Linked DNA regions of Methylobacterium currus. The protein of the gene in region 1 binds, or shares a complex with, the protein of each later gene. Links are inferred from orthologs where the notes say so. Each region holds a gene or a part of one and is shown on either strand. Other genes may lie near its edges. The genes, in order: accC and accD.

Region 1 (6,743 bases):
CTCGCCGGCAAAGTAGAAGCTCCAGGGGCCGATCACCTCGCCGTACTGGAGCGTGCCCAGGATGCGGCCGTCCGAGCCGCCCATCACCGAGACTTCCTTGCCCTGCCAGGTGAAGCCGTTCTTCATCTCGATATTGACCGCGCCGCCGAGCGCGTTGAGGCCGAAGATCGGGTTGCCGGTGACGATGTCGATGCGGTTGATCGCGACCTGGGGAATCAGGTCCCAGTTCACCACGTCGCCGAAGGCCTCGTTGATGCGGGTGCCGTTCTGGTAGACGGCGAGCCCCTGCGGCGCGCCGAGCAGCGGCGAGGCGTCGAAGCCGCGATAGGTCAGGGTCTGGCGGAAGCTGTTGCCTTGGCCGTCGGAGAGGCTCACGCCCGGGGTGGTGCGGGCCAGCGTGAAGGTGGGGTCGAGGGTGGCGCGGTCCTGCTCGAGCATCCTGGCCGTCACGGTCTCGACGGTGAACGGCACCTTGGCGAGCGGCAGGGCGCCGCCGCCGCCGATCCGCTCGCCCGTGGCCGAGCGCCCGGTACCGCCCGCACCGGCCACCGGCGTCACCGGTACCACGTCGATCGTCTCCAGGGCGATGGTCTCTTGCGCCGCCGCCGGCGCGATCAGCCCGGCCGAGACGAGAGCGGTCGTGACCAGAAGCCCCCAGCGCGACGCCGTCATGCCCGACATGTTCCCCCACCCAACTCGCTGTTGTGGCGCTGCCCGGCGCCAACCTGGGTAGGAGAGATAGCGAGCTTCACCGTTCCGCCGCAATCCCGCCTGACAGGGCATTGCCCGATCGGGCAGTTCTGAGGCAGAGTTGGCGCCCGAACCTCGCTGGTCGTGACCTCATGGCAACAATCGGAGAAGCCGGGGAGACTTTGCGCGGGAAGATCCGGCAATCGGAACTGCTTGATATTCCCGGGTCTTCGACTTGCCGAGGGTGGCCCGATGCGGTCAGGTCAGGCCGAGGGCCGCGACCGCCTCGGACCCGGTGAGCGGCGCGCTGTCCCACTGCGCCGGCCGGTCGATCGCGGCGCGCAGCATCGCCTTGTAGACGTGGCGCGGCACCTCCTCGGCCCCGAACTGGGCGAGGTGGCTGGTGACGAACTGGGCGTCGAGCAGGGTGTAGCCGCCGCGCTTCAGCCGGGCGGCGAGGTGCACCAGTGCCACCTTCGAGGCGTCCCGGGCGACGTGGAACATGCTCTCGCCGAAGAACGCCGCGCCGAGGGAGACCCCGTAGAGCCCGCCGACCAGGATGCGGGGCTCGCCGGCATAGACCTCGACGGTGTGGCAATGGCCGAGATCGAACAATTCGCCGTAGAGGGCGCGGATGCGCGCATTGATCCAGGTGCGGTCGCTGTCCCGCCGCGGCGCGGCGCAGCCCTCGATCACCGCATCGAAGTCGCGGTCGGTCACCACCTCGAAGCCGCCGTTGCGCACCGTGCGGGCGAGGCGATGGCCGAGATGGAAGCGGTCGAGGGGCAGGATGCCCCGCTCCTTCGGCTCGACCCAGTACAGGGTCGGGTCATCCGCATCCTCCGCCATCGGGAAGATACCGGCCGCGTAGGCCTTGAGCAGGATCTCGGCGGTGATCTCGACGTTCAGGCTGCCGTGCATCGACAGAGGTTCCGGGCGGGACAGGGCGGGGAAGCGTTTCTCCCCCATGGCCGAGCCTTGGCAAAGATCGAGCCTTGGCCAAGATAGGGCACGCGGCCTGCCGCGACGAGAAACGGCCCGCGGCTCTGGGCCGCGGACCGTTTCGATCGCAGGGCGTCGCCTCGGCTCAGTTCGCCGGTCCGCCCGCGGTGTTGCCGAGGTTCGGGTTCAGGCGGCTCGGCATCGCGGCGTTGCCGCCCTTGGCCGAATCGACCTGGGTCTCGTAGGTCGACTGACCGACGCCGCCGACCGGGCCCGGACCGGCCGGGACGGGGGCGACCACGGTGCCGGTGGTGAGCGGGTCGACGACCGGGGCGACCGGGCCCCGAGAGGCCGGAGCATCATAGCCAGGGGTCTGGGCGAGGGCGGGAGTGGCCAGGAGGGCGGCCACGGCGGCGAGCTTGAGCACGCGCATCGTCAGATCTCTCTCGGTTGTGGTTGGAATTGTCGCGGCCTCGATCGGTCCCGTCAGCTGCCTGACGCAATGCCTGACCGACCTGTCCTTGCCGCTGTTGCCGAGAGAACCCTTGGGAAGCCGCGCTGTTCCGCGCCGCTTCCAAAAATATCGCGCCCGATCGATTGCTGCGGTGCCGCACCCGGACAAGCGCGTCCGGACATGCAAAGGGGCGCCACGCGGCGCCCCTTGCGACGGTCCAGCCGCCTGCGCGGGCGTCAGCCGATCTCGAGCCCGCCGGTCTTGAGGAATTCCTCGAGCCAGTGGATGTCGTAGAGGCCGTTCTGGATGTCGGCGTTGCGCACCAGGGTGCGGAACAGCGGCAGGGTCGTGTCGACGCCCGCGACCACGAACTCGTCGAGCGCCCGGCGCAGCCGCATCAGGCACTCGTTGCGGGTGCGGCCGTGGACGATGAGCTTGCCCATCAGCGAGTCGTAGTGCGGCGGGATGCGGTAGCCCTGGAAGGCCGCCGAATCGACCCGCACGCCGAGGCCCCCGGGCGGGTGGAAGTAGGTGATGGTGCCGGGCGAGGGCCGGAAGGTGGAGGGGTGCTCGGCGTTGATGCGGCACTCGATGGCGTGGCCCTCGACCCGCACGTCCTCCTGGCGCACCGACAGGGGCGCGCCCGCCGCCACCCGGATCTGCTCGTTGACGAGGTCGATCCCGGTGATCATCTCGGTAACAGGGTGCTCCACCTGAATTCGAGTGTTCATCTCGATGAAGTAGAACTGCCCGTCCTCGTAGAGGAACTCGATCGTGCCGGCGCCGCTATAGCCCAGCTCCTGCATCGCCCGGGCGACGGTGCCGCCGATCTGCTCGCGCATCTCGGCGTTGAGGGCCGGGGAGGGGCCTTCCTCCCAGACCTTCTGGTGCCGGCGCTGGAGCGAGCAGTCGCGCTCGGCGAGGTGGATGGCGTTGCCGCGGCCGTCGCCGAGCACCTGCACCTCGATGTGGCGCGGCTTCTCGAGATATTTTTCGATGTAGACCGCGTCGTCGCCGAAGGCCGCCTTGGCCTCGGTGCGGGCGGTCATCAGGGCGGATTCGAGGTCGGCCTCGCTGCGGGCGACCTTCATGCCGCGGCCGCCGCCGCCGGAGGCGGCCTTGATCAGCACCGGGTAGCCGATATCGGCCGCGACCCGCTTGGCCTCGTCGATCTCGGTGACGCCGCCCTCGGAACCCGGCACGCACGGGATGCCGAGGCGCTTGGCCGTGCGCTTGGCCTCGATCTTGTCGCCCATCACCCGGATGTGCTCGGCCTTGGGGCCGATGAAGCCGATGCCGTGATGGCCCAGCACCTCGGCGAAGCGGGCATTCTCCGACAGGAAGCCGTAGCCCGGGTGCACCGCGTCGGCGCCGGTGATCTCGCAGGCGGCGATGATCGACGGGATGTTGAGGTAGCTGTCGCGGGCCGGCGGCGGGCCGATGCAGACGCTCTCGTCGGCGAGCCGCACATGCATGGCGTCGGCGTCGGCGGTGGAGTGCACCGCCACCGTCGCGATGCCGAGCTCCTTGGCGGCCCGCAGGATCCGGAGCGCGATCTCGCCCCGGTTCGCGATCAGGATCTTGTCGAACATGGGGCCCCTAAGGTCACTCGATCAGCAGGAGGGGCTCGCCGAACTCGACCGGCTGACCGTCCTCGATGAAGATCGCCGTGACGGTGCCGGCGCGCGGCGCCACGATGTCGTTGAAGGTCTTCATCGCCTCGACGAGCAGCACCCGGGCGCCGCTCTCGACCCGCGAGCCGACCTCGACGAAGGTCTTGGCGTCCGGCGAGGGCTTGCGGTAGGCGGTGCCGACCATCGGCGAGAGCACCGCGCCCGGATGGGCGGCGAGCGCCTTCGGGTCGGCGTCGGCGGCGGGCACCGGCGCGGCGGCGGGAATCGCGGCGGCGGGCAGGGGCGGGGCGACGGCGGCCGCCACCGGGACCTGCACCTGCTGCACGGCGCGCTCGCGGGCGACGCGGATGCGCAGGTCGCCCTTCTCGACCTCGATCTCGCTGAGATCGGTCTCGGCGATCAGGGTCGCCAGCTCGCGCACGAGCTCGGGGTCGAAGGGATCAGGCTTGTTGTTGGAGGGCACGGCGGGTCTTCGGCAATCGTGTTGAGGGCGGGGGTTGACCCGCCGGGACCCGTGTCCCGGACGACGCGGGGGCGTCATGCGATCCGGCGGGCGATCGGCGGGCCTCATAGACCATGCGGCCGGCCCGCGATAGGGGCGCCGGTCGCGACGGGCGAAGGCGTCGAGGCTCAGCAGGTGGCGTGGCCGCACTGGCGCACGCCGGCCACCGTCTTGCGGATCGGGTCGACACCGACGGCGCCCGGGATGATCTCGTCGCCGATGATGAAGGCCGGGGTGCCCGACAGGCCGAGCTTGTCGCCCAAGCCCACATTCTCCTGCAGCGCCGCCTGGATGTCGGGGGCCTGCATGTCCTTCTGGAGCTTGGCGATGTCGAGGCCCATCTCCTTGGCCACCGCGATCGCCCGCTCGCCGTTCACCCGGCCGCGGCTCTCGAGCAGGCGGGTGTGGTAGTCGAACAGCTTGTCGCCCTTGAGCTGCTGCTTGGCGGCGAGCGCCACCTTGCTGGCCTCGAGCGAGTCGGGCCCGAGCACGGGGAAGTCGCGCAGGACGACCTTCAGCTTAGGATCACCCTTGATCAGGGTCTGCAGGTCGGTGAGCGCCCGCTTGCAGTAGCCGCAATTGTAATCGAAGAACTCGACCAGGGTGACGTCGCCGTTCGGGTTGCCGGCGACGAAGCCGTGCGGCGAGTTGTGCAGGGTGTCGCGGGTTTCCTTGAGGGCACTGGCCTGGGCGACCTTCTGGGCCTCCTGCTGGCGCTTCTCCAGCTCGGCCATCGCCTCCTGCAGCACCTCCGGGTTCTTCAGCAGGTAGTCGCGCACCACGCTCTCGATCGCCTGGCGCTGGGCGTCGGTCATCGCGCCCGAGGTCGCGGGACTTTGCGCCGCCGTGCCCGGAGCCGCCGGCGTGGTCGTCGGCGCCTGCGCCCGGGTCGGCGCGGCCGTGGCGACGAGGCCCGCGAGCGCAAGGGCGGGCAGAAGGCGGGGCAGGAGCAGCATCGTCGTCCTCATCGGGGTCGTTCACGGTCGGTGGCGCACAATCCTGGCGCGCTCCTTGAGCCGCCGGTTAGGCGGTTTCGCGGCAGGCTTGTCAAATCACGCTTGCGCCGGTGGCGGGGCGCAATTGCCGGCAAATCCCGCTATGTGCGGGGGCGCACCCGCGCCCGTGACCTGAAAGAACGCTCCAAGGCCCATCATGTCCGATTCTCCTTCCCTCGTCTCCCGCCGCGCCGCCCGCGTCGCGCCCTTCCTGGCGATGGACGTGCTCGCCGCCGCGGCGCGGCGGGAGCGGCAGGGCGGCAGCGTGGTGCATATGGAGGTGGGCCAGCCCTCGGCGCCCGCCCCCCGTCCGGCCATCGCGGCGGCGCAAGACGCGCTGGCCTCGGGCCGCATCCCCTATACCGAGGCGCTCGGCATCGCCCCCTTGCGCGAGCGCATCGCCCGCCACTACGCCGAGGCCTACGGCGTGGCGGTGGCGCCGGAGCGGGTCGTGGTCACCACCGGCTCCTCGGCGGGCTTCGTGCTCGCCTTCCTGAGCCTGTTCGATGCCGGCGGGCGCGTCGCCATCGCGGCGCCGGGCTACCCGGCCTACCGCTCGGTGCTCCAGGCCGTCGACCTCGAGCCGGTGGGGCTGACCTTGCGCGCCGAGGACGGCTTCGTCCCGACCGCCGCGAGCCTTCGGGCTGCGCACGCGAGCGCGCCGCTCTCCGGCCTCCTGGTGATGAGCCCCGCCAACCCGTCGGGCACGATGATCGACGAGGCGGCCTTGCGCGCCCTGGCGCAGGCCTGCCGGTCGCTGAACCTGCGCTTCATCTCGGACGAGATCTATCACGGCCTCACCTACGGCGTGCCGGCCGCGACCGCCTTGGCGGTCGATCCCGATGCGGTCGTGATCAACTCGTTCTCGAAATACTACTGCATGACCGGCTGGCGCATCGGCTGGATGGTGGTGCCGGAAGGCCTGGTGCGGCCGATCGAGCGCCTGGCGCAGAACCTCTACATCTCGGCGCCCTACCTATCGCAGGTGGCGGCCCTCGCCGCCTTCGACGCCACCGAGGAGCTGGAGGCGGTGAAGGCCGATTATGCCCGGGCCCGCGCGCTCCTCCTCGGCGAGCTGCCGAGCCTCGGCCTCGGCGACGTGCACCCGGCCGACGGCGCCTTCTACCTCTATGCCGACGTGGCCCGGCTCACCAACGACTCGATCGGCTTCTGCCGCCGGATGCTCGACGAGGCCGGCGTCGCGGCGACGCCCGGCCTCGACTTCGATCCCGAGGCCGGCGCCCACCACCTGCGCCTGTCCTTCGCCGGCGGCGAGGCCGAGGCGCGGGAGGCGGTGCGGCGGCTGAAGGGTTGGCTTCGTTGATCGAGGAACGGCCATCATGACCGATCTGCACCCCGCCGCGGCCAGCGGCTTCGCGGCCGGGGCCGAGACCTACGCTAAGGGCCGGCCCGACTACCCGGCGGCCCTGACGGCCTGGCTGCGCGACGGCTTGCGCCTCGGGCCGGGCCGGAGCGTCGCCGATCTCGGCGCCGGCACCGGCAAGTTCACCGGCCTGCTGGCCGCC
Region 2 (6,705 bases), 2.7 Mb from region 1 along the record:
CGTGACCCCGCGCTACACCGCGGAAGCGAAGCTCCTGCTCGAGAGCCGCGACAGCGCGCTGACGCGGCTGCAGCAGGACCGGGGCGAGCTGCCCCAGCCGATCGACGAGCAGGCGGTGGCGAGCCAGGTCCAGGTGGTGATGTCCCGCGACATCGCCCGCGAGGCGATCAAGAGCCTCGGCCTCGTCGGCAACCCCGAATTCGACCCGATGGTCCAGGGCGTCGGCGGCCTCCAGCAGGTGCTGGTGATGCTCGGCCTCGCCCAGAACCCCCTCGAGCGCGAGCCGGTCGACCGGGTGCTGGAACGGTACTTCGAGCGGCTGCTGGTCTATCCGGCCGGCAAGTCGCGCATCCTGACGATCGAGTTCCGCTCGAAGGATCCCGAGCTGGCCGCGAAGGCCGCCAACACCATCTCGGACCTCTACCTCTCCTCGCTCGCCGCCGCGAAGGTCGACACCGCGCGCTACGCCTCGACCTGGCTCGGCACCAATATCGAGACCCTGCGCAGCCGCGTCGCGGAGGCCGAGGCGAAGGTCGAGACGTTCCGGGCCCGCAACGGGCTGATCGGCAGCGGCGGCGCGGCCAACCAGCCGCTCGCGGCGCAGCAGCTCGCCGAGCTCTCGACCCAGCTGACCCAGGCCCGCGCCGCCCAGGCCGATGCCGGCGCCAAGGCCAAGCTGATCCGCGAGATGCTGAAGGACGGCCGCGGCTTCGAGATCCCGGACGTCGCCAACAACGAGCTGATCCGCCGCCTGGTCGAGCAGCGCATCGGCCTGAAGGCGCAGCTCGCCCTCGAGGCCCGCACCCTGCTGCCGCAGCACCCGCGGATGAAGGAGCTGCGCGCCCAGCTCGAGGGCCTGGAGACGCAGATCCGCGCCGCCGCCGACCGCGCGGTGCGGACGCTCGAGAACGATGCCCGCATCGCCGGCAGCCGGGTCGAGAGCCTGCAAGCGACGGTGGACGGGCAGCGCGGCATCGTCGCCAAGGCGAACGGCGACGAGGTCGAGCTGCGCGCCCTGGAGCGCGAGGCGAAGGCCCAGCGCGAGCAGCTCGAATCCTATCTCGGCCGCTTCCGCGAGGCGGCGGCCCGCGACGCGGCGAGCGCCGCCCCGGCCGATGCCCGGGTGGTCTCGCGCGCGGTGGTGCCCGACCTGCCGTCCTTCCCCAAGAAGCTGCCGATCGTCCTCTTCGCCACGGTGATCGCCTTCCTGTTCGCCATCGGCAGCATCGTCGCCAGGGCGCTGCTCGCCGGCGATCCACCCGGACGCGGGCGCGGCCGCCCGCCCCTGCGCCGGCCGCGGATCGAGCCGGAGCCGGAAGCCCCCCTCGCGGCGGCGCCGGCCGTCGCCGTGGCCACGCCCGCGGCGGCCTCCGCCCTCGCGCCGTCCGAGCCGGAGGCGGCGGCCCCCGTGCCGGCTCTCACGGCCGCGCCGGTCCTGGACGCGAAGCCGGCCCCGGCCGTCGAGCCGGCGCCGCTCGCGGCGGCGTCCGCCGACCTCGTGCCGCCGCCGCCTGCGCCCGCCGATCCGGTCCCGCCTGCCGCGGCGGCGGAGCCGGTCGAAGCCCCCCCTGTCGCAAGCATGGTGCCGGCCCGGCTGCCGTTCGAGGCCCGCTACGACCTCGACGTGCTGGTGGCGCGGCTCGACGCGATCGAGACCGCGGGCGGCGGCCGGCGACTGCTCCTCGTCGGCACCGGAGGCGAGACCGATCTCGACGGCCTCGCCCGCAGCCTCGGCCTCGCCGCTTCCCTGCACGGCCGCGCGCTCCTGGTGCGCCTCGACGAGCCGCAGGATTCCCGCCCGGGCCTCATCGACCTCGTCGCCGGCCACGCCGACTTCACAACGGTGATCCAGCCCGATGCCGGCCCGCGCCTGAACCTGATCGGCCGCGGCCGCGGCGAGGTCGGTACGCTGATCGCCGCGCGCGACGCCCTCGGGCTCACCGTCGACGCCCTCGGCGAGGCCTATGATTGGGTGATCGCCTGCCTGGGCGACGGCTTCTCTGCCGAGACCCGGCCGCTGGTGAGCGCGGTCTCGGCCTGGATGGACGCCGTGGTGATCGCCTCGAACGCCGAGGCCGACGACCCGCGCCTCGTCGGCCTGTACGACGCCGCCGAGGCCGCCGGCGTGCCGGAGGTGATCGTCGCCCGGGACCGGGCGCCGGCGGAGGTGCCGATGCCGTCCTACCCGCTGCGCCGGTCGGCCTGAGCGGGCGCCCCGTCCCGCGCGGCGACAGGGAATCCCGCGCGCCGCGGTACGGGGCCCTGCCGCCGGATGCGCCGATCGGCGCCGGTGTCCCTCGCGGTGGAAAAATGCATAAGGTGGCGGGATCGTCCCCTTTTCGGCGCCCCGCGACCTAGGCGGGCGCCCCCGAGAGCCCACCATGCGCCTCCTCGTCGCCTCCGCCCTCCTCGCCCTCGCCGCCGGTACCGCCGCGGCGCAGACCGAGACGCCCGCCCCGCTCGGGTCGACGCCCGCGGGCGTCGCCGCGCCGGAGGCGGCGCCGGCGCCGGCGTCCCCCGCCGCCGGCCGGCGCCAGCCCCGCCGGGTCGATGGCGCGGGTCCTGCCGCTGTCGGCCCGACCGCGGCCAAGCCGGCCGTCGCAAAGGCCGATTCGGCAGAATCTCAGCGCAAGGCCCAGGCCGCCACCGCGGCCCGGGACAAGGCCTGGGACGTGAGGATGAAGCGCACCCTCGGGTCGATCTGCCACGGCTGCTGAGCAAGGCCGAGAGCCACGCCGAGGCGAGAGTCCCGACCGGACGGGATCCCGACCAGGCGAGAGTCCCGACCAGGCAAGGTTCCCAACCAGGAATGCGCCGATGATCCGTTTCGAGGGCGCGGCCAAGACCTATCCCGGGCAGGCCCGACCGGCGCTCGACGCCTTCGACCTCGCGGTCGAGGCCGGCGCGACCTGCGTGCTGATCGGCCCGTCGGGCTGCGGCAAGTCGACCGCCCTGCAGATGGTCAACCGCCTGGTGGTGCCGAGCCTGGGCCGGGTCCTGGTCGAGGGGCGGGACGTCGCCGGCCTCGACCCGATCGGGTTGCGCCGTCGCATCGGCTACGTGCTCCAGGGCGTCGGGCTGTTTCCGCACCGCACGGTCGCCCAGAACGTCGCGACGGTGCCGGGCCTCCTCGGCTGGCCGCGGGCGCGGATCGCCGAGCGGGTCGACGCGATGCTCGACCTCGTCGGACTCGACCCCGGCGAATTCCGCGACCGGCGCCCGGACGCGCTCTCGGGGGGTCAGCGCCAGCGCGTCGGCGTCGCCCGGGCACTCGCCGCCGATCCGCCGGTGCTGCTGATGGACGAGCCGTTCGGTGCCGTCGATCCGGTGGCCCGCACCCGCCTGCAGGACGAGGTCCGGGGGATCTTGGGGAGGCTCGACAAGACCGTTCTGATGGTCACCCACGACATCGACGAGGCGGTGCGGATGGGCGACACGGTCGCGCTGATGCGGGAGGGACGCCTCGTCCAGGTCGCGGCGCCGGCGTCCCTCCTCGCCGCCCCCGCCGACGCTTTCGCGGCGGAATTCGTCGGCGACGACCGGCTCCTGCGGCGTCTCTCCCTGCTGCCGGCCCGCGACCACGCCGAGCCGGGTCCCGCCGGCGACGCGCCCCGCCTGTCCCCCGACGCCTCCCTCAAGGATGCCCTGGCGTTGATGCTCGCGAGCGGGGAGGAGCGGGTCGGGATCGGCGACGGCGCGGTGACGCTGTCGGCCCTGCGCGCCGCCGCGGAAGGCGGCCGGCCGGCGTGAAACTTTATCTGCGGCCCCCGATGGTGTAGGCGCGGCGATCCGTTCCGCCCGTCCGCGGCGCACGCTCTCTTTTATCGAGCGCAGCGCCGCCTCCGAGGTCGCCCCCGATGTCCACCCGCCTCGCCGACACCTTCGCCCGCTGCCGCGCGGAGAACCGCGCCGCCCTCGTCACCTACGTGATGGCGGGCGATCCCGATGCCGAGACCTCGCTCCGGGTGCTGCGCGCCCTGCCGGAGGCCGGAGCCGACATCGTGGAGTTCGGCCTGCCCTTCACCGACCCGATGGCGGACGGTCCGGCGATCCAGGCGGCGGGCCTGCGGGCGCTGAAAGGCGGGCAGACGCTCGCCGGCACCCTGGACCTGGTGCGCCGCTTCCGGGAGGAGAACGCCGCCACGCCCGTGATCCTGATGGGGTACTACAACCCGATCTACATCTACGGCGTCGCCCGCTTCCTCGACGAGGCCAAGGCGGCGGGGATCGACGGGCTGATCGTGGTCGACCTGCCGCCGGAGGAGGACGACGAACTCTGCCTGCCGACGATCGCGGCCGGCCTCGCCTTCGTCCGGCTCGCCACGCCCACGACCGACGAGGCGCGCCTGCCGGCGGTGCTCGCGAACACCGCGGGCTTCGTCTACTACGTGTCGATCACCGGCATCACCGGCACGGCGACCCCGGATTTCGGCGTCGTGGCCGGCGCCGTCGAGCGCATCCGCCGCCACACCGACCTGCCGGTGGTGGTGGGATTCGGCGTCAAGACCGGGGCGCACGCCGCGGCGCTGGCCCGCGCCGCCGACGGCGTGGTGGTGGGCTCGGCGATCGTCGCTTCCCTCGCCGGCTCCCTCGACGGCGAAGGCCGGGCCCAGGCCGGATTGGTCGAGGCGGTGACGAGCCTCGTGCGCGAGCTTGCCGCCGGCGTGCGCGCCCGCTGAGCACCATCCCCATATCCGCTGATACGAACCCGACGGCCGAGGAGCGATCATGGTCGAGGCGATGAACTGGATCTCCGAGGTCGTGCGCCCGAAGATCAAGACGCTGTTCAAGCGCGAGACGCCGGAGAACCTCTGGGTGAAGTGCCCGGAGACCGGCCAGATGGTGTTCCACAAGGAGGTGGAGGCCAATGGCTGGGTGATTCCGGGCTCGGAGCACCATCTGCGCATCACCGCGCAGCAGCGCCTGAAGCTGATGTTCGACCAGGGCACCTGGCTCGACGTGCCGCTGCCCGAGGTGGCGGCCGATCCCCTCAAGTTCCGCGACGAGAAGCGCTACGTCGACCGGCTCAAGGACGCCCGCGCCAAGACCGGCATGACCGACGCGTTCAAGGTCGGCTTCGGGCGCGTCTCGGGCCTGCCGATGACCCTGGCGGTGCAGGATTTCGGCTTCATGGGCGGCTCGCTCGGCATGGCGGCCGGCGAGGCCTTCGTGCGCGGCGCCGAGACGGCGCTCGAGAAGCGCACCCCCTACGTGCTGTTCGCGGCCTCCGGCGGGGCGCGGATGCAGGAGGGTATCCTGTCCTTGATGCAGATGCCCCGCACCACCGTGGCGGTGCGCCGGCTCAACAGCGCCCGCCTGCCCTACATCGTGGTGCTGACCAACCCGACCACCGGCGGCGTCACCGCCTCCTACGCGATGCTGGGCGACGTGCACCTCGCCGAGCCCGGGGCGCTCATCGGCTTTGCCGGCCCGCGGGTGATCGAGCAGACCATCCGCGAGAAGCTGCCCGACGGCTTCCAGCGCGCCGAGTACCTGAAGGAGCACGGCATGGTCGACCAGGTCGTGCACCGGCGCGACCTGAAGGGCACGATCGCGCGCCTGTGCGGGCTGCTGATGCAGGTGCCGGCCGAGAGCGCGGCAGCGCAGGCCGAGGCCAGGGCGGAGGCGAAGCCGGACGCCAAGCCTGACACCAAGGCCGACGCCAAGCCCGTGCCGGCGTGAGGCGCCGGGCAGGCCCGTCCCGATCGCTCGTCGGGCCTGCGGACTTGGTCCCGACTTCGTCGGGCTTGCCGGCTTGGTCCCGACTTCGTCGGGCTTGCGGGCCCGCCCCGCCTCTGATCCTCTCTCGCGCCCCGCCGCCCGACCGGCGGGAAGCCAGGTCGAGCCCCCGCGAGAACGCCGATGGAATCCTCCGACGCCCTGATGGCGCGCTTCCTCGCCCTGCACCCGCGCACCATCGACCTGTCCCTCGGCCGGATCGAACGCCTGCTCGCGGCCCTGGGCCATCCGGAGCGGCGCCTGCCGCCGGTGATCCACGTGGCGGGGACGAACGGCAAGGGCTCGACCATCGCCACCATGCGGGCGATCCTGGAGGCCGGCGGCCTCTCGGCGCATGTCTACACCTCGCCCCATCTGGTGCGGTTCCACGAGCGCATCCGCCTCGGCGCCGTCGGCGGCGGCCGCTTCGTGCCGGAGGACCGGCTGGCGGAGGCCTTCGCCCGCTGCGAGGCGGTGAATGCCGGCGCACCGATCACGGTGTTCGAGATCACCACCGCGGCGGCCCTGCTGCTGTTCTCCGAGGCGCCCGCCGACGTGCTGCTGCTCGAGGTGGGCCTGGGCGGCCGGGTCGACGCCACCAACGTCATCGACCGGCCGGCCTGCGCCGTGGTGACGCCGATCGGCCGCGACCACGCCGAATATCTCGGCGACACCGTCGAGGCGGTGGCTGGCGAGAAGGCCGGCATCTTCAAGCGCGGCTGCCCCGCGGTGATCGCCCCGCAGGACTACGCCCAGGCCGACGCGGTGCTCTGCGCCCGGGCCGAGGCGATCGGCGCCGGACCGATCTTCGTCGGCAACCAGGATTTCTCCGCCCACGAGGAGCGCGGCCGGCTGGTCTACCAGGACGAGGACGGTCTCCTCGATCTGCCGCGGCCGCGGCTCGCCGGGCGCCACCAGATCGTCAATGCCGGTACGGCGATCGCGGCCTTGCGCGCCGCCGGCTTCGGCGACATCGGCACCGAGGCC

Evidence for each region.
Region 2: the proteins of accC (region 1) and accD are in contact, whole or in part, in a solved structure (PDB 8UXZ), measured with the Escherichia coli proteins. The link is inferred for Methylobacterium currus from one-to-one orthologs.

The regions. Positions count from the first base shown.
Region 1 is NZ_CP028843.1:2,336,783-2,343,525, reverse strand. Bases 1,501-4,303 are described here. They hold accC (acetyl-CoA carboxylase biotin carboxylase subunit), read right to left. Parts: upstream 3,679-4,303; coding sequence 2,323-3,678; downstream 1,501-2,322. Other genes in these bases: accB (acetyl-CoA carboxylase biotin carboxyl carrier protein), read right to left, coding at 3,692-4,183; DA075_RS11170 (hypothetical protein), read right to left, coding at 1,778-2,065; aat (leucyl/phenylalanyl-tRNA--protein transferase), read right to left, coding at 1,501-1,611. In the rest of the region: DA075_RS11180 (TonB-dependent receptor), read right to left, coding at 1-672; more of aat, read right to left, coding at 949-1,500; DA075_RS11155 (DsbA family protein), read right to left, coding at 4,351-5,178; DA075_RS11150 (pyridoxal phosphate-dependent aminotransferase), read left to right, coding at 5,375-6,541; DA075_RS11145 (class I SAM-dependent methyltransferase), read left to right, coding at 6,558-6,743. UniProt on the Escherichia coli protein: This protein is a component of the acetyl coenzyme A carboxylase complex; first, biotin carboxylase catalyzes the carboxylation of the carrier protein and then the transcarboxylase transfers the carboxyl group to form malonyl-CoA.
Region 2 is NZ_CP028843.1:5,068,066-5,074,770, forward strand. Bases 3,941-6,705 are described here. They hold accD (acetyl-CoA carboxylase, carboxyltransferase subunit beta), read left to right. Parts: upstream 3,941-4,728; coding sequence 4,729-5,682; downstream 5,683-6,705. Other genes in these bases: trpA (tryptophan synthase subunit alpha), read left to right, coding at 3,941-4,679; DA075_RS23450 (bifunctional folylpolyglutamate synthase/dihydrofolate synthase), read left to right, coding at 5,863-6,705. Also shown: DA075_RS23425 (GumC family protein), read left to right, coding at 1-2,206; DA075_RS36755 (hypothetical protein), read left to right, coding at 2,382-2,717; DA075_RS23435 (ABC transporter ATP-binding protein), read left to right, coding at 2,818-3,750; more of trpA, read left to right, coding at 3,858-3,940.